Regions from separate parts of the Dissulfuribacter thermophilus genome, predicted to be linked through region 1. Evidence: riboswitches for the same ligand, from Rfam matches in the RefSeq annotation. Region 1 holds a riboswitch; the other holds the start of a gene.
What was found. A riboswitch is a leader RNA that binds a small molecule or an ion and turns the genes downstream of it on or off. The one in region 1 is predicted to bind thiamine pyrophosphate.

Region 1 (9,513 bases):
TCGAGATTGCCCGTAGGTTCGTCTGCGAAGAGGATATCAGGCTGTTTTACCATAGCACGGATTATTGCCACCCGCTGTTGTTCTCCCCCTGAAAGTAATTTAACAGGACTGTTGATCCTATCAGAAAGATCAAGGAGATCAAACAGTTTCTTAGCATGTTCCTTGACCTTCTTCAATGAGGCCCCTTGAATTAAAAAAGGCATACAGGCATTTTCAATAGCAGAAAACTCCGGAAGCAGGTGATGCATCTGAAATACGAACCCAAGCCTTTCATTTCTCAATCTTGCGAGTTCATTTGAGCCGAGCTGGGAGACATCGGTACCAAAGAGCAAGACTTTACCTCGTGTTGGCCGGTCAAGGGTGCTCAAAAGATGAATGAGAGTGGTCTTTCCCACTCCTGACGCCCCCATGATACTAATAATCTCGCCTTGGAAAAAACTACAGCTAAGCCCCTTCAGGACCACTGCGTCATGGCCGTTGAATAAATATTGACGATAAATCGATTTAGCTTCTATAATAGGCTGCAATTTTTTTATCTAATATAAAAATTAAACACTCACAAATTCGATCATTAAAATTTTAAAAATAACTAAATAAAACAGGCACACTTAAATTATGAAAATATCTTGCTATAAGCCTATTCATGGTTTATTATATCAAAATTTGAATATCGAATATATTTAAAATTTCAAATTCACTCTTTATAGTAAGTTGGCAATGATAGTTCAGGACTTTACTTCAGTCAATGAGGACAAAGTGACTCAACTAGAAAATTTTTTATTGATTAAATTTCCTAATCATGTTAACTCAGTGCCCATGTCAGAACTCGGGGATGCCTTCAGATTCCTTGCTCGAGGGTTTCAATACCCCACGGAATTGGAATTCATCCAAATCGGATGGGAAGTAATCGAAAAGTTATCTAATGACCTTTCCATTACAGTCCCACCAAATAGACCACCACAAGACCTCAAAGAACTCCAGGCAGAATATGTGAGGCTATTTATAAGTTCACCATTAGGTGTAGCTGCCCCACCGTACGCATCTTATTACATGAACAAAAGTGGGCTTCTGCTTCAAGAAGGGGCACAGGAGGCCCTTAGGTTTTACCGGGAGATAGGTGTTGAGCCTGAGAACAGTTCAGAGGCCCCAGACCACATTTCCCTTGAACTGGCCTTTATAGGCATGTTGCTTGACCAAAATAGAGTGCAACTACTCAATACTTTCATAGAAAAACACATGATGATTTGGTATCCCAATTTTTTAAAAGACCTTTTAAAGGCAAACCCCTCATATTGGTACCAGCAATTGGGGCTAGTAACTCAGGCATTGTTAGAGAAAATCACTAGAAAGGAGGAATTAGATGAAGCGACGTGATTTTTTAAAGCTCTCTGCCTCATCCACACTGGCTTTGGCAGCACTTGGGATGGATAAACAAGGAGGGTTTTTTAAGCCATCGAAATCCTTTGCCAAGAGCCAGGATCTTCCGGGAAGCCTTGGGGCAAAAGAAATTACTAGTGTTTGCGAAATGTGTTTTTGGCGGTGCCCTATTGTGGCAAAAGTAAAGGATGGAAAACTCGTCAAGATAGAAGGAAATCCCAAGAGTCCTGCAAATGGGCCAAGGGTCTGTGCAAGAGGTAATTCAGGAGTCCAGCTACTCTATGATCCAGACAGGCTAAAATACCCTTTGAAACGAGTTGGAGAAAGAGGTGAAGGAAAGTGGGCAAAGATCACCTGGGATGAAGCCCTGGATGAAATTGCCTACAATATGGATAAGGTCAGGAAAAAATATGGTCCCCATGCCCTGGCATACTTTGACCACGGCGCAAGTGCCGAATTCATGAGGGAGATCTTTAAGGCCCTGGGAACTGAGAATTATTCCAGCGAACCCGCTTTCTTCCAGTGTGTTGGCCCAGTTGTCATGGCTTATATATACTCAATGGGATACGTAGTATCTGGCACAAGGCAGTGGGTTGACATGGCTAATGCCAAGGCCATGCTTCTCGTAGGTTCCCATATTGGAGAAAACGTCCACGTTTCCCATGTGAGGGAATTTGTCGAAGGCCTTAGCAAGGGAGCAAAGTTGATCGTAGTAGATCCCAGATTCTCTGCTGCGGCAAACAAGGCCGATATATATCTCCCAATTCGTCCAGGCACAGATACTGCACTCCTTCTCGCTTGGATAAACTATGTCATACAAAACAACCTCTATGACAAAAAATTCGTTGAGAAAAACTGCATTGGTTTTGAGAAAGTCAAGGCTTCAGTCAAAGATTATAGTCTTGAGTGGGCAGCACGTATCTGCGATCTCAAGGTAGAAGACATAAAGAGGGCCATAGAGATCCTTGCAGAAAACAGGCCTCATGTAGCCATTCACCCAGGACGCCACAGTACTTGGTATGGAAGGGGTGATGTTGGCCGCCATCAGGCACTTGCTATATTGTCGGCCCTCTTTGGCGCAGTAGGACAAAAGGGCGGACTGTATTTCCCCACTCCAATAAAAAAACCCCATGCACATTGTACGGGATGCGAAGGTGAAAACGAAATCGAAGAACCTGAAACATCTCTCAGGGACAACTATCCGTTTATTGGACCACTGCCGGGTACACCAACAAATGAGATTATAAAGGCCACAATTACAGGCAAACCTTATCCCATTAGGCTGTGGGGAATAAATGGAGTAAACGTAATACAGACCATACCAAATCCCTATGAGACCATGAAGGCCATCAAGAGCCTCGACTTTATCTTCTGTGAAGAGATGCTCCCTGGAGAAACTGCCATTTGGTCAGATATCGTTCTTCCAGGGGCAACGTATCTTGAACGCTACGATGCCGTCTACACATACGAGGGGCTCACCCCATATTTGACAGTGCGTCAACCAGTTACAAAGCCACTCTTTGAAGTGAAAACTCCATACTGGATTGCTCAACAACTCGCAAAGAGATTGAATCTTGAATGCTTTACCTGTAAGGACGAAGTTGAATTCATTGAAGAAGAACTCAAAGAGGTCGGCCTCAGCCTGGAAAAACTCAATAAAGAGGGTGGAATTGTCACCTTTAAGGCAAATCCATACAGAAAACCAGATGAACTAAAGATGCCGACTGAATCTGGGAAGATCCTCCTCGCCGTGGAAGATTTTGAAGATGAGGACTTTGACCCAGTACCTCGATTTATTCCAACCCCAGCACCTCCAAAAGGCTATGCCAGACTAATATATGGCCGCGTGCCAGTACATACCTTCTCAAGGACCATGAACAACCTATGGCTGAACCACGAGTGTCCTGAAAATCAGGCATGGATAAACGATGAAGTTGCAGCCAAAATAGGCGTCAAGGACGGCGATGAAATCATCCTTGAAAACCAAGACGGCTATAAGTCCAATCCTATAAAGGCAAAAGTGACTCCGGGTATTCGTCCTGATTGTATTTATATTGCACATGGATTTGGAAGCAAATCAAAACACCTTACAAAGACCTATGGTAAGGGCGCAAGCGATCAGTTCCTCATAACTAACAATCAAAATGATCCTTTTATGGGAAGCACAAGCAAGAGAACCAATTTCGTTAAAATCATAAAGGGCAACAAATCCCTTGCTATTCCTGAGATTAGGCCTGTGCCTAATGAGATCCCGCGCTTCCAGGCAAAAAGGGCATAATGGGAGGTGACTATGAGCCAATATGCAATGGTAATCGATCTTGACAGATGTGTTGGATGTCATGCCTGCGCAGTGGCATGTCGTGCAGAGTGGAAGGTCCCTACAGAAGAGGGATATCGCAGAAATTGGGTTAAACGCATAGGACCTGAAAAGACCCCCTACGGGCTTTCATATACCTTCTATCCAGGATTGTGTAATCATTGTGACAATCCCGTGTGCGTAAGCGTTTGTCCGGCCGATCCGGAAGAGAGGGAATTCAAATCCTTCAAAGACGGTAAGACCAAAAAGATGACGATCAAGGCAACCTTTAAAGAGCCATTTACAGGGATTGTCCTTATAGACAAAGAGCGTTGCCTTGGTTGCGGCTCATGTGTAGATGCATGTCCATATGGGGCAAGATATCTGAATGAGACCCTAGATGATCCCAAGGCTGACAAGTGTACATTTTGCTTTGAACGTATTGCCTTAGGGGAAAAGCCAGCGTGCGTAAAGACCTGTATAGCCGATGCCAGAATCTTTGGCGACCTTTCTGATCCAAACTCTGAGGTCTCAAAGCTGGTAAAAGCCGGTGCAAAAAGGCTTGAATCCAAGGTTGTAAAAATAGGGCCAAATGTCTATTGGAAAGGCAAGGAAAAAGACATTTACGCACTGTTGAAAAACTACGCTCCCCAAACACGGACATGGGAAGAAGTGAAGAATGGTCCGGATTTCAAGAGGCGGACGATATTAAGGGCAGCAATAAAAAATCCGTTATTTAACCCAAAGGGTTAGGAATTTCTGGGGGTCGCAAATTGCGGCCCCCTTTTTTTGTCTATCACCATAGGCTAGACATTAAATACCTTGCAGAATCAACTATTACATGCCACTTACCCGAAGCATTGATTGCAGTTACCCATGAGACAATCACTATAAATATCAGCATACTATATATCAAAAATTCCCGTCGCTTACTGAACCCCACCAGCGATTCCGGATTGACACCGATTAGTCCACCCAATAATATCCCAACAAAAAAGCCAGTGAGATGCGCCATTCGGTCAGTGGTCTCATCACCCACTCCCAAAAAAGAAAGGAGCGCCACCCCAGCCCCCAAATAAATAAAAGGTCTTCGAAACGAGTATTTTTCTCTTATGGCCCTTATGAATAAGAAACCTGAGATCGACCCCAATGCCCCAAAAACCGCGGTGGATGCCCCTACAGAACTCCCAACATTATGGTTCAAGATTATTGAAATGAAATTGCCAAGCACCCCAGAAGAAACTACCAGGGTCCATGCCAGTGGTGGCCCCACCATATTGGCCAAAAGGATCAAAAAAATTGTACCCAAAGACATATTTGAAAGCAGATGTACTGGATCAACGTGTAGGGTCAGGGCAGTGACTGGACGCCACCATTGGCCATGTAGGACTGCGTCCCTCTGATTTGCCCCTATGTTAAAAAGCGTTGGCCTCAATGCATCTGATACAAATAGGGAAAGTATTGAAGAAACGACAATACATACAAATACTATTCCCTCGACCCTCTTGAGTTCATACGTAGTTTTGGGCCTCTTTGGCCATAGGTAATTTTCCCTTTCAAAGGCCTCTATCTCTAGGAGTGCCTCACGATAACGATCCTCTTCAACGACAATCTCAATATAGTCATTTTGGAACCGTATGGTATGTCCAATCCCTCTGGAATGAAGGACTAATGACCAAATACTTGCAGTCTCAGGATCTTGAGCCCTTATAACATTCATCAAAAGCTTCGTAAGCCATTTAAGGCCAAAGACATGGTATAAATTCTCGATAGAGCTCCTTGTAAGAGCTTGTAGGAACCATGGAAGCAAGGGACAAAGGGTGCTGAGAGGCCCATGCCTCCCGCACCCAATAACAAAGGGAAATGAGTGTCCTCGTAAACGCTTACAGAAATTCTATTTCATCCCCTACCCTAACAGTACCTCCTTTGAGGACCCGGGCAAATACGCCTTCTCTAGGCATAATACAGTCTCCGGCCATCTTATATATAGCACACTTTGTATGACACTTTTTGCCAATTTGGGTGATCTCCAAAAGGGCCTCTTTTCCTATCTTAAGCTTTGTTCCAACAGGAACTTTGGGCCAATCTATACCAACGGTTGCTATGTTTTCCGCATAGGCTCCAAACCCTACATCGAGCCCCTTTTCTTTTTGTGCCTCTATTCTTTCAGAGGCCAGGAAACTAACCTGCCTATGCCACGGTCCGCCATGGGCATCTCCCTCTACTCCAAAATCCTCGATTAGCCTGACTTCTTCAACTGGGAGCTTCTGTACCCCCTTTTCCTTACTTATGGCCAGGGATACGACCTTTTTCATATTTACCTCCTAAGTTGTTTATCCTAAATCCTGGCTGACATATACCAGAAAAAATTTCCTCTGCCCTCTTCTATATTTGACGAACTCAGCAATTACACGTTTAACATTTTTAAAAAATCATAAATTCGATTTTCAATATATCAATATACATTATAAATCCCCATTGTGTCTATAGTGAATCAAGATTGATTCTATTTCAACATGCCATCTTCACTGGGCTTTAAGAATGTTATTGACATAATGATGCTTGTTTGTTAGACACTTAATAAATAGCTCGTTGGGGGAGCCCGGGGTAACGGGCTGAGAGGAAGGCTTATCAATCCCGCCTTCGACTCCTAACACCTGAACTGGGTAATACCAGCGTAGGGAAACGAGTTTTACTAACTAGAAAAAGTAAAGCCGTCCTTATGCTGGACGGCTTTTTTATTTGTTGGAGGCGTTATGAACAAAACTTTATTACAAGAGCTTAGACAAGGAATAATTCCAGAATGGCTTAATCAACTAGCAGAAAAGGAAGAAATTTCCCTCAACAATCTGGTAGATAACATCCTCAAGGGGGAGGCAGTAGTCCTGGGCCACAGAACAAACCGTGGTCCTATGGTAGTTGGCAAGGGGGTCAAAACCAAAGTCAATGCGAACATTGGAGCAAGTACCCTAACATCCAATCTGGAAACAGAGCTCAGGAAACTCAAAGCAGCACTCAAGGCCAAGGCAGATGCAGTAATGGACTTGTCCCTTGCAGAAAACATCAAAGAAATCAGGAAAAAGATATTGGCCTCTTCTCCAGTTCCCGTGGGTACTGTACCAATTTATGAGGAAGCTACCCTAGCCCGGACCAAGCGCGGGGCCACTGTAAGGCTTGATGCCGACGAGTTCTTCACTGTAATCGAAGACCAGATGAAAGACGGAGTTGATTTTGTCACTGTTCACTGTGGAGTTACCAAAAGGCTTGTGGAAAAGCTCAGTGAAAAACCACGCTTAGCAGGCATTGTCTCAAGAGGTGGTGCCATTACCGCTGCCTATATCAAACATACTGGAAATGAAAACCCACTTTATGAATACTATGATAGACTCCTTGATATCGCAGAAAAATATGACTGTGTACTCAGCCTCGGCGATGGAATGAGACCAGGGGCCATAAATGATGCATCGGACTTTTTTGAAGTTGGTGAGCAAGAAATATTGGGCGAACTCCAAAAAAGGGCCTTTGAAAGAGGCGTGATGACCATGATTGAAGGGCCTGGTCATGTACCACTTCATCTCGTAGCCGAGTCAGTAAAGAGGATAAAGGCCCTTACAAACAATGCACCTCTTTACCTCTTAGGACCATTGGTAACAGATATTGCCCCTGGCTACGACCACATCACATCAGCAATTGGGGCAGCTGTAGCAGGGATGTCTGGAGCAGATTTCATATGTTATGTGACCCCTTCCGAGCACCTTGGACTTCCGTCTGAACAAGATGTGTTCGACGGAGTCATTGCTTCAAGAATCGCTGCACATGCAGCAGATATAACCAAGGGCCTGGAATCTGCCATCAAGTGGGATGAAGAATTGTCTATTGCCAGGAGAGACCTGGATTGGGACAGGCAAATTGCACTTTCTATTGATCCTGAGAAGGCCAGGCGTATACGAAAAGAAAGGTCTGGTGAAGGTGCCTGCACAATGTGCGGGGAATACTGCGTATTTTTAGTGCTCAAGGACGTAGAAGAGATCAACGCAGATCTAGTCAAAAAATAAAACCAAGAGGAATTTAAACACCATGAGAGAGATAGACATCACTAAGGCAATAATTGATAAGCATATAGAGGAATTGAATAAATGCCTGTGCAGTGATGTAGTGATTGTAGGAGCTGGACCATCCGGTCTTGTAGCTGGTAGTATTTTGGCCCAAAAGGGATACACAATTACAATATTCGAAAAGCGTCTTGCCCCAGGTGGTGGAATCTGGGGTGGTGGAATGGGCTTTAAGTATGTGATAATACAAAAAGAAGCCCTAGACATAGTAGAAGAATTCAATATACCCTATGAAAAGTACTCTGACGATTTATATGCCGTTGACGCAATAAACTTTGCCTCTGGTCTGATACTAGAGGCAGGAAAACGCGGTGTGCATATTTTCAATCTCATTGCAGTCGAAGATCTATTGGTGAGAGAAGGACGTGTACAGGGTGTAGTCATCAACAATACTTTTGCCAAGATGAATCAGTTCCCAATAGATCCACTTACAATAGAGGCAAAGGCCGTTGTAGATGCAACGGGTCACGAACACGAGGTAGTAAAGACCCTTAGCCAAAAAAACGACGTGACGCTAAATACTCCTACTGGAAAGCCCCTGGGAGAAAGAAGCCTTTTTGCAGAAACTGCTGAAAAGGCTGTTGTCACCAATACCAAGGAGGTATATCCTGGACTGTACGTATGCGGAATGGCAACTGCCGCTGTATACGGTGGATATAGAATGGGCCCGATCTTCGGTGGAATGCTCATGTCAGGCAAAAAACTTGCCGGACTATTAGAAGAGGCCCTCAAGGCATAAACCCAGATTAGGCAGCTCGAAAGTTTGCCGAAGATGCAAGAAGGCACCCCTTTATAGAGGGGCACTTCCTGTGCTGCAGTGCCTAGGACTTGCAGCACAGGAGATAACGATCTCGCAGTACCTTTCGCCTTGCTTTAAAAAAAACTGTGAAGGCATATGAGAGGTGCTATCGCAGCTTTTGGCTATTAATGGCCAGGCAACAGATTATAATAAAATGAAATACGAGGACTGAGTAAAAATAGGACTATGACAGTACTAGACCTAATTGGGAATACCCCGCTCATTCCAATCCGGAAGCTTAACCCTTATAAAAACGTCCAGATTCTCGCCAAACTTGAAGGATTCAATCCTGGCGGCTCAGTAAAGGACAGGGTCGCCCTTTCCATGATAGAAAGGGCCGAAAAAAGAGGGGAACTCACAAAAGACAAAATAGTCCTTGAGGCAAGTAGCGGCAATACTGGCATAGGCCTTGCCATGGTGTGTGCTGTTAAGGGCTACAGATGCCTTATTGCCATGAGCGAGGCAGCAAGTATTGAGCGTCGAAAGATCATGCAGGCATTTGGCGCAGAGATAATGCTCACACCTGCGAGGCTCAGCACTGATGGTGCCATAGAGGCCGTGTACGAACTCTATCGCAAAGAGCCAGAAAAATATTTCTGCACAGATCAATTCAACAATCCCGACAACTGGAAGGCCCATTACTACGGTACTGCAATGGAGATATGGGAGCAGACCCAGGGAAAAGTAGATTGCATATGTGCCACCATGGGGACAACTGGAACATTGATGGGCATAGCCAAAAGGATGCGAGAGCTAAATCCAAAGGTCAGGATCGTTGGTGGTGAACCCAATTATGGCCACCGCATCCAGGGCCTGAAGAATATGAAGGAATCATATAAACCGGGAATTTATGACAAGAGCATCGCAGACCGCATAAGGACTGTAAATGATGACGAGGCCTTTGAACTCGCTCGCGAGCTCGCACGGGT
Region 2 (9,513 bases), on a different contig from region 1:
AAGTTCAAAAAGCTCCTTGGAAGAGAGATCTTTTTCCCTAAGTTGAACGGCCCTTACCCCTCCCTTTAGAGCCTCTTCTAAGGTGTCTATAAGGTCCTTTCCAGGCGGTAAGGCATATCTATTGGTAATGAGGTAGACAGAGAGACTGGAGAGAAAATCGTTTTGTAGACCCATATCTATTACTTGCTCAAAAAGGCCGTATCCCAGTCTTTCCAAACAGGGTCATAGCCCCTTGAACGAATGTAGGAGAACACATCCTCAGGAGTTCGGGTGTCGTGGATCTCAAACTGGCCAGCTGTATCTGCCTTATGAGAATAGCCTCCTGGGGCAGTGCATGACCCAGCACTCATCTGTGTAATGCCCAGTGGCAGAAGGTTGTTTCTAAGCTCTGCGCTCTCACGCGTAGATAGCACAAGGCCTGCATCGTGTATCAAAAGGCGCATGGCACATATGAGTTGCACGAGATTCTTGTCCGTAACCGGGCTTAGTGGCCTAAAACCACCTTCTGCTGGTCTTATCCTGGGAAAAGACACAGTGACCTGGGTGCGCCAAAAGTGTTTTTGAAGATACATTGCATGAAGCCCTGTGTAAAAACCATCAACTCGAAAATCACTGAGCCCCAAGAGCGCACCTATACCTATTCGCCTCATACCTGCCCTTCCCCCTCTTTCCGGGGTGAGGAGCCGCCACACATAGTCCCTTTTCTTGCCCCTTGGATGAAGGTTCAAATAGAGATCTTTGTCATAGGTCTCTTGGTACACTGTGAGCCCGTCTACCCCTGCATTGATTAGCCGCCTGTATCCAGCCTCATCAAGGGGGTATATCTCCACTGCAATTGAGCTAAAAAGTGGCCTTATGCGCCTAATGGCAGCCTCAATATAGTCGAGTCCACACCGGCTGGGCGCCTCTCCTGTAAGTAAAAGTACGTGCCTAAAGCCCTGATTGTGTAAGACCTTTGCCTCTTCTTCTATCTCATCTAGAGTAAGGGTCTTTCTTGGGATCTTGTTTGTGACGTTAAAACCGCAGTAACTACATGAGTTAGAGCATTCATTTGAGATATAAAGTGGAGCATAGAGCAATATGGTCTTTCCAAACCTCTTTACAGTAATCGCATGGGCCTTTTGGGCCATCTCTTCCAAATATGCCTCAGCACAAGGGGAAAGAAGCGCCATAAAATCGTCTAGGCTAAGCCTCTTTGCCCCAAGGGCATGCTCCACATCCTCGGGACCCTTGGCCTCAATGGCCTGCGCCACATCCTTTGGATGAAACTCTTTTATAACTTCTAAGAAACTCACATCATTCCCTCAATAATAAACTTAGATCATTCCCTTAAAAAGCCAGTGAGTGGACTCGAGGCCTGGGCTTTTAGGCTTTTTTCTGGAATACCAGCTAAAAAGGCCTCTCTTCCAGCCTCAACCGCCTTTTTAAATGCCCCTGCCATGAGTTTTGGGTTTGGAGTTACTGCAAGGGCAGTATTTACAAGCACGGCATCAGCCCCCATCTCCATGGCCTCAGCTGCATGAGACGGCGCACCAAGGCCTGCATCCACCACTACTGGCACTGTTGCCTGCTCAATAATGATCTCTATCTGTTCCTTGGTCCTGATGCCCCTGTTGGTCCCAATTGGGGCACCAAGGGGCATGACAGTAGCTGTGCCTATATCCTGGAGCCTCTTTGCAAGCACTGGATCTGCATTTATGTAGGGAAGAACAGTGAACCCGTCTTTTACCAGTATTTCCGCTGCCTTCAAGGTCTCAACAGGGTCTGGAAGCAGATAATAGGGATCAGGAGTGACCTCTAGCTTAACCCAGGGCTCACATCCTGCGGCCCGTGTAAGTCTAGCAAGCCTCACTGCCTCTTGGGCGTCTCTGGCACCACTTGTGTTGGGTAAAAGTAGGTACTTTTCAGTATCGATGTATTTCAAAAGGTCGTCCTCGGGATTGTTCAGTTCCACGCGCCTTAGAGCAACTGTAACGATTTCAGCCCCAGAGGCCTCTATTGCCTCCATCATCACTTGAGGAGATGAAAACTTGCCTGTCCCCACCATGAGGCGGGACCTAAAGCGCCTGCCATTTATTACCAAATAATCTTCTTGTGTTTTATTTGCCATTTTTTAGCCCCCGCCCACGAATCTTACTATTTCTACCACATCACCCTCAGAGAGCTCTGTGGATTCAAACTTATCTCTCTCTAGGATCTTGTAATTGAGTTCCACTGCAACCCTTGAGCAATCTAACCCAAGTTGATCCAAGAGATCCTTTACTGTACTTATTTCTGCGATTTCTTGTTCTTTTCCGTTTATCTTGACCTTCATGGCTTTTCCCTTTAAAAGAAGCCCCTAAGGTTCCTGTCCCAAGAGGAGCCTGAGCACTGCATTTGCCTGATGATGGGCGCACACGCCTACTCGTGGTGCCATGAGCCCTTGGCTGGGCATTGCCTCACTCTCAAAATCTCCACACACATATAGCCCTTTCATCACGGCCTTTGTAACTATCTGATTTGCCGGTCCGTAACCAGCAAGCCCGGAAGCAGCCACCAATGGAATCCCCGGAAACATCTTCAAAAAGCACTCTGTGAGCATGGCCTTTTCCTCTGCCCTATCAAGGGCCTCAACCATGACATCCACCCCATCAAAAAGAGTGGAAACATTTTCTTTATTAATCTTTATATTGTGCGCCTCTATGTCAATGACGGGATTTATCCTTTTTATGGTCTCAGTCAATGCCTCGGTCTTTGGCATTCCAATCTGATCAATAAAATAATACTGCCTGTTTAGGTTCGAAGGCTCCACAACGTCATAATCCACAAGGATGAGTCGTCCAACACCAGTCCTTGCAAGGGCCACTGCCACCATTGAGCCAAGGCCACCAAGACCTGCAATTCCAACTGTAGCACGCTTTACCTTTTCATGGACACCAGGGGTGTGTCTTGCAGTCAAGAGGGCATGAAATTCCTCTTTAGATGGCATTCGTCCTTTCTTAATGAGAACCACACGGTTTCCCTCTTTTAAGATCACGTCATCTGTAACGGGATAACCGTCTACTATTAAGACATCGGCTGAGGGATCAAACCTGTCCCTTAGCCTATAGAGGCTTGTCCCTTCATCGACTTCAAGGGGCCTTTCGTTTAGGAAGATCTTCATCTTTAAATTGCTCATAAATAACATAAAATTTGGCGGGCAAAGGAGGAGTGCTACCATCAAAAAAGGCCGCTTTGAGCGCGGCCTTCCCAAAAGTCAAAAGACTTTCGGTGAGTCGCGCCACTTCCCTACGCCGGCATTACCCGGATCAGGTTCAAAGGGTCCCCTAGCCTCATGTAAGGGGCCAGGGCTCTCAGTGTCGTAACACTCCCCTAGGGCGCCATCATAGTTGAGTTAACCCCATAGTGGGGTACAAGTCAAGCAGGAAGATCAGGCATCCTGGGTCCTATCTTCTACTATTTTTCAAACAAATCCGTACTAAGATACCGTTCTCCTGTGTCCGGCAGGATAAATACTATTACTTTTCCTGCATTCTCAGGCCGCTTTGCAACTTGAAGCGCTGCATAACATGCGGCCCCTGACGATATGCCACAGGGTATACCCTCCTTTCGGGCAAGCATCCGTGCTGTATGAATGGCTTCATCACTGCTAACACAAAAGACTTCGTCAATTATGGATGTATTCAATATAGGTGGAACGAACCCTGCACCTATGCCCTGAATCTTGTGTGGCCCAGGCTTACCACCTGAAAGAACAGGGGACTCTTTGGGCTCAACTGCCACCACCTTTATGGATGGCCTTCTGGCCTTCAATACCTCTGATACCCCTGTGATGGTGCCTCCAGTGCCTACTCCAGCAACAAAGATATCAATTTTACCCTGGGTATCTCGCCATATCTCCTCTGCCGTTGTCCTTCTGTGAATCTCTGGATTCGCAGGATTTGAAAATTGATCAGGCATATAGGCGCCTTTTATTTCCTCTGCAAGTTCCTTTGCCTTATTGATAGCCCCTTTCATGCCCAATTCTCCTGGCGTGAGTACGAGCTCTGCTCCTATGTGTTTTAGCATGGCGCGGCGCTCCAAACTCATGGTCTCAGGCATGGTCAAGATGAGCCTGTATCCTCTGGCAGCACAGACCCAGGCAAGGGCAATCCCTGTGTTACCACTGGTTGACTCCACAATGGTTGCCCCTGGGCCAATGAGCCCCTGTTCCTCAGCAGCTCTTATCATGGCGAGCCCAATCCTGTCCTTAACACTGGATGCTGGATTGAACGATTCAAGCTTTGCAAATAAATGGCATTCAACCATTCCATCAGCCAAACGCCTCAGCTTCACTAGTGGAGTTTTTCCAATAGTTTCAGTAACATATGGTATTTGTATAGTCATTTTATCATCTCCGCATCTTTTTTGTTTTTTGCCCCTTTGCTGCCTTTTCCCATGTATATGAGTTCTGGCCGCTTCAATAGCACCCTTGTGTCAGGAGGCACGCTTTCAGTGATCCAAATATTTCCACCTATCACAGAGCGTGCACCGATGACTGTGTCCCCTCCCAGGATTGTTGTATTTGAATATATGATAACATCGTCCTCTACAGTGGGGTGCCTTTTTTTATATCTCAACTCTGGAACTGCCTCTTTTGGAAGAGATAGAGCCCCAAGAGTTACGCCTTGATAGATCCTGACCCTTTTTCCAATCCATGTTGTCTCACCTATCACCACTCCTGTACCGTGATCTATAAAGAAACTCTCTCCTATAGTGGCCCCTGGGTGGATGTCTATTCCTGTGAGACTATGGGCATGCTCTGTCATGATGCGGGGGATAAAAGGCACTTTAAGCTGATAGAGTATGTGAGCCATCCTGTAAATGCTGATTGCCATAAACCCTGGATAGCTAAAGATGACTTCACTCTCACTCTTTGCCGCAGGATCTCCCATCATTGCAGCTTCCACATCGGTCATGAGCACTGCCTTTATGGAGGGGAGTTTCTCTAGAAATCGTAGGGTTAGCTCCCGGCTATCAGGTATGGAAGAACTTACGCCAGCACCAAGAGAGAGCGCCTGGTATTTGAACGCAAGATCGATCTGTTCTGAAAGTTCTTCAAAAAGCTGACAAGTCTCTTGCCCAATATAGTATTCGAGGTTTTCCACATTAATATTTGCCTGGGTGAAATACCCTGGAAAAAGGATGCGCCTTCCCCTGTGTATGATCCTTATCACCGCCTCTTGCGATGGCATAGGGATGGCGCCACCGTGTTTCCATGGATGCGTATTATCCCATGATGACACAAGGTCTTTAACTATCCCAGAAAGCCTTCCATAGCAGTTCACTGCCTCTTTGCCACTACTAAGGGATTGATCCTCAATTGCGCGATCTTCATCTCTCATTGCATCTGCTCCTTTTTACTTCCCAATCATAAAAATACCGTATGTCGCCCTTAGGTTAGGTAGGAAGTTGATTATTTTCCCATATCTCTCTTCGTGGTGAGTATTTATGGCTGCCTCTTTAATGACCCTAAAGCCCACATCTTTTACGAACTTTCTAAAGTCCTTGATGGTAATCACTCTAATATTGGGGGTATCAAACCAATCATAGGGTAGGAGCTTATTTTTTGGGGCATAGCCTGTAAAAAGTACCTGCATCCTTATGGACCAGTGGCTAAAATTTGGGAAGCTCACAATCACGTGTTTACCAATGCGAAGGAGTTCCTTTATGAGTTCCATTGGCCTGTAGACCTGCTGAAGGGTCTGGCTCAAGATGACATAATCAAAAGCATGGTCCGGATAATCCAGGACCTCTTCATTTAAATCGCCCTGGAGCACTGAGAGCCCCTTTTCTATGCAGATCGCCACCTCGTCCTCGTCCTGTTCAATACCTGTGCCCCTAACTTCTTTAACGTCTTTCAGATATTTTAAGAGTTCACCACGGCCGCAGCCAAGATCGATCACACTGCTCCTCGGCTCTACCCACGAGGCGATGATCTTAAGATCAAAGCGAAGATCCTTGGCATCGCCGTTTATATTTCCTGAACTAGTTGATCTCATGGCTTGCATGGTCTAAAAACCCACTTATTAGTGAAAATAGCCTCTCATTAGGCAATAAAAATGCATCATGGCCCCATTCTGCGTCTATCTCACAGAAGCTCACATCAAGGCAGTTTTTCTTCATAGCCTTCACAAGTTCTTTTGACTGGTAGGTGGGATACAACCAGTCAGAAGAAAAAGACACCACCAAAAACTTCGCCCTGGCCTTGGAAAAGGCCTTTACAAGAGAGCCCTGCCCGTGTTCCCGAGCCACATCAAAGTAGTCTGCTGCCTTTGTGATATACAGAAATGAATTTGCATCAAACCTCTCGACAAATTTTCTACCCTGATACCTCAAATAACTTTCTACCTGAAAATCCACATCGAAGTTAAAGGAAAAATCGCTTTTATCCTGAAGGCGCCTTCCGAACTTACGCCTCATGGCCTCATCAGAAAGATACGTGATGTGACCTATCATGCGCGCAACCGCAAGCCCAACATCGGGTTTGGCATCGCCATCATAGTAGTTTCCTCCATTCCAATTGGAGTCTGCCATAATGGCCTGGCGCGCCACCTCGTTAAAGGCAATGGCCAAGGCTGAATGCCTTGCCGTAGTGGCAAGGGCTATGGCTGCCTTCATCATATTTGGATAGAGGAGCGTCCACTCAAGGACCTGCATTCCTCCAAGAGAACCACCGATTACTGCAAGTAGCTTTGGGATTCCAAGGTAATCAATGAGTGCCTTTTGTGCCCTTACCATGTCGCCAATAGTGACCACAGGGAAATCCATGGCATAGGGTCGGCCAGTTGCTGGATTAATACTGGAAGGCCCAGTGCTTCCCATGCATCCGCCCAGGATGTTGGAACAGATGACAAAATACTTATTGGTGTCAATGGCCTTTCCTGGCCCAACCATGATATCCCACCAGCCAGGTTTAGGGTCGTCGTAAGAATAGTAGCCTGCTACATGCGAGTCCCCAGAAAGGGCATGTAACACCAAAATGGCATTGGACCTATCTGGGTTAAGAGTTCCAAGGGTCTCATATGCAATGGTGATGGGCCCAAACTTTGCTCCACAATCCAGGGTCATGAGGTCTGGGGGTTGTGCAAAGGTAAAATACCTCTTTTCAACTAGTCCCACAGAGCCTTTTTCTGAGCCTTTGACTACATACTCACTCATGGTCTATGTGAGTCCCTCCAGGGCCTGGGCAATATCGTCCAAGATGTCTTCCACAGCCTCTATCCCCACAGAAAGCCTTACGAGGTCCGGTGTGATGGACAAATACCTTCTCGTCTCCTCAGGAAACGACAGATACTGTGTGGAATACGGATGGATGACGAGGGTTTTACAGTCTCCAAGATTTGCCAGGTGATAGATCATATTCAGGTTGTTAATGAATCTAAAACACGCATCCTGGTCTTTTAGACCAAAGGATATGAGTGCCCCAAAGCCCTTATCTTCAAATTGAGTTCTCGCCACTTCATGACACGGGTGCTCTGGAAGTCCTGGATATCTTACCCACCTGACCTCTGGGTGCCCATTTAAAAACTCCGCTACCTTCATGGCGTTTTTAAGATGACGTTCCATGCGCACTACCAGAGTATCGAGCCCTATTGCCGTGAGGTACGAGTGAAATGGTGCCTGGGTGGTCCCAAAGTTTATGTGGATCTCACGCCATACCCGATCTATGTAGGCAAGGGGGCCCTTTCTATGAACAAATGGCTTAAAATCAGAAAAACGGCCACTTTCCCAGTCGAATGTTCCAGCATCTATTACCACCCCGCCTGTGGCGCAACCGTGTCCAGTCAAGTACTTGGTTGTTGAGTGGATGACTACGTCTGCCCCAAGTTCGATTGGGCGACACAGATAGGGGGTGGCCAGAGTGTTGTCCACCAGGAGCGGGAGCCCATGATCATGGGCCACCTTTGCAATCTTCTTTATGTCAGGCACATCCATCTTGGGATTTCCAATGGTCTCGATATAAATGAATCTAGTCTTGTCGTTTATGGCTCCACAGATGGCATCTATATCTGTTGGCTCCACAAATCTTGGGGTTATCCCATACTTTTTGAATACATTGGAAAACAATAGATACGTGGACATGAAAAGGGAGTTTCCAGTTACAAACTCATCCCCTGCCCTCAAAAGGGCCATACAGGAAGTAGTAATAGCTGCCATTCCTGAGCCTGTGACCACTGCTGCCTTTCCGCCCTCAAGGGATGCGATCTTTTGCTCAAGGACCCTATTGGTGGGATTTGTAAGGCGCATATATATGTGGTCTTGGCTCTTTCCACCAAAGGTATCACTCAAACTTTCAGCAGTTGGATGAAGATGTGAAGCTGTCTGAAAAATTGGGGGTTGAGTGGCCCCCTGCCACTCCTCTGGCCTAAATGCTTCGTGTATCACCCGTGTGTCAAAACGCCACTGTTTTTTCTTTTCCATGAAGCAGCTCTCCTTAAAGATTTATCTTACCTCTCTAATATATACTAAATCAGTATGGATTTAAAGTATTTTTTTCACCACTTCAAAAATCGATACAACCTCCCATCTTTAAATGAAAAATCTTACTACAAAATTTGTTCCCCACTTGAGCCAGAAAAGGCAAATTAGATACCGCTACTTTTCCCTCTTGACATGCCCGAAATTTGTTTATATTGTCCCCCCATCGCAAATCCGCTGCGGTCCCATCGTCTAGCGGTCTAGGACGCCGGCCTCTCACGCCGGAAACAGGGGTTCGAGTCCCCTTGGGACCGCCATTTTTTTACTAAAAAATCCCTTACTCCACCGAAAACTATACAGGTCAAACTCCTTTTTTATCAGTCCTACTTTTTTCATTTAAGTCCCCCCCCTTTTGTTACCCAGTGATTCTTCCCTTTGTATCTCATACTAGAGCCTCTTTAGCCTTGCTTCTTCGTAAAACTTGCAACCTATCCAATCTGGGATAATAAGGTAAAACTAAAAAAGCGTACTTGCATTTCATGTTCGAATTGGTCAAAATGGCTAGTTAAAAATCTCAAAAGGTGTGAGAGGTATTGCCATGCCGAAAGTTCAATTTCTACCATCTGGCATAACTATAGAGATAGGCCCTGAAGATACCCTACTCAAAGCCGCAATGAAGGCGGGAATTCATATAAATGCATCGTGCGGTGGTGCAGGAGTCTGTAACAAATGCAGGGTATTCGTAGAAAAAGGAAAGGTTGAAGCTGAAGAGCTTCCTGACGGCGGCATCAAAGCATGTACTGCCACCCCTGTTGAAGACCTAGTGATCAGGATTCCTGTTGAATCAGAGATGGACAGACGGGCCCTTGAAAGGTCTAGTGCAAAGGCCACAAGCTGGATGCGAGAAGCCCAAGCATGCGTAGAATATCCAAAAGATCCTCCAGTCAAAAAATTCCTTATAGAACTTCCAGAACCCAGTCTTAGTGATCAGATCAGCGATCTAGAAAGGCTTATGCGTGAAGTGCGCCAGGGAAAATTCAAGGGGGCTTCACTGGAAATCGACCCAGAAATACT

Region 2: it holds a riboswitch for thiamine pyrophosphate, as region 1 does, so the genes downstream of both, thiF (sulfur carrier protein ThiS adenylyltransferase ThiF) here and thiC (phosphomethylpyrimidine synthase ThiC) in region 1, are expected to answer to the same signal.

The regions. Positions count from the first base shown of each region.
Region 1 is NZ_MAGO01000008.1:82,187-91,699, forward strand. It holds gene DBT_RS08125 (ABC transporter ATP-binding protein) at 1-464, opposite strand, end outside; gene DBT_RS08130 (TorD/DmsD family molecular chaperone) at 817-1,374, shown strand; gene DBT_RS08135 (molybdopterin-containing oxidoreductase family protein) at 1,361-3,655, shown strand; gene DBT_RS08140 (4Fe-4S dicluster domain-containing protein) at 3,668-4,426, shown strand; gene DBT_RS08145 (rhomboid family intramembrane serine protease) at 4,470-5,393, opposite strand; gene DBT_RS08150 (MOSC domain-containing protein) at 5,557-5,988, opposite strand; TPP riboswitch at 6,258-6,374, shown strand; gene thiC (phosphomethylpyrimidine synthase ThiC) at 6,430-7,728, shown strand; gene DBT_RS08160 (sulfide-dependent adenosine diphosphate thiazole synthase) at 7,751-8,524, shown strand; gene cysS (cysteine--tRNA ligase) at 8,771-9,513, shown strand, end outside.
Region 2 is NZ_MAGO01000006.1:88,361-97,873, reverse strand. It holds gene thiE (thiamine phosphate synthase) at 1-174, opposite strand, end outside; gene thiH (2-iminoacetate synthase ThiH) at 180-1,295, opposite strand; gene DBT_RS06440 (thiazole synthase) at 1,322-2,110, opposite strand; gene thiS (sulfur carrier protein ThiS) at 2,114-2,314, opposite strand; gene thiF (sulfur carrier protein ThiS adenylyltransferase ThiF) at 2,339-3,142, opposite strand; TPP riboswitch at 3,248-3,363, opposite strand; gene cysK (cysteine synthase A) at 3,436-4,365, opposite strand; gene epsC (serine O-acetyltransferase EpsC) at 4,362-5,363, opposite strand; gene metW (methionine biosynthesis protein MetW) at 5,379-6,020, opposite strand; gene metX (homoserine O-acetyltransferase MetX) at 6,007-7,179, opposite strand; gene DBT_RS06405 (O-acetylhomoserine aminocarboxypropyltransferase/cysteine synthase family protein) at 7,183-8,442, opposite strand; tRNA gene DBT_RS06400 (tRNA-Glu) at 8,681-8,756, shown strand; gene DBT_RS06395 (ASKHA domain-containing protein) at 9,038-9,513, shown strand, end outside.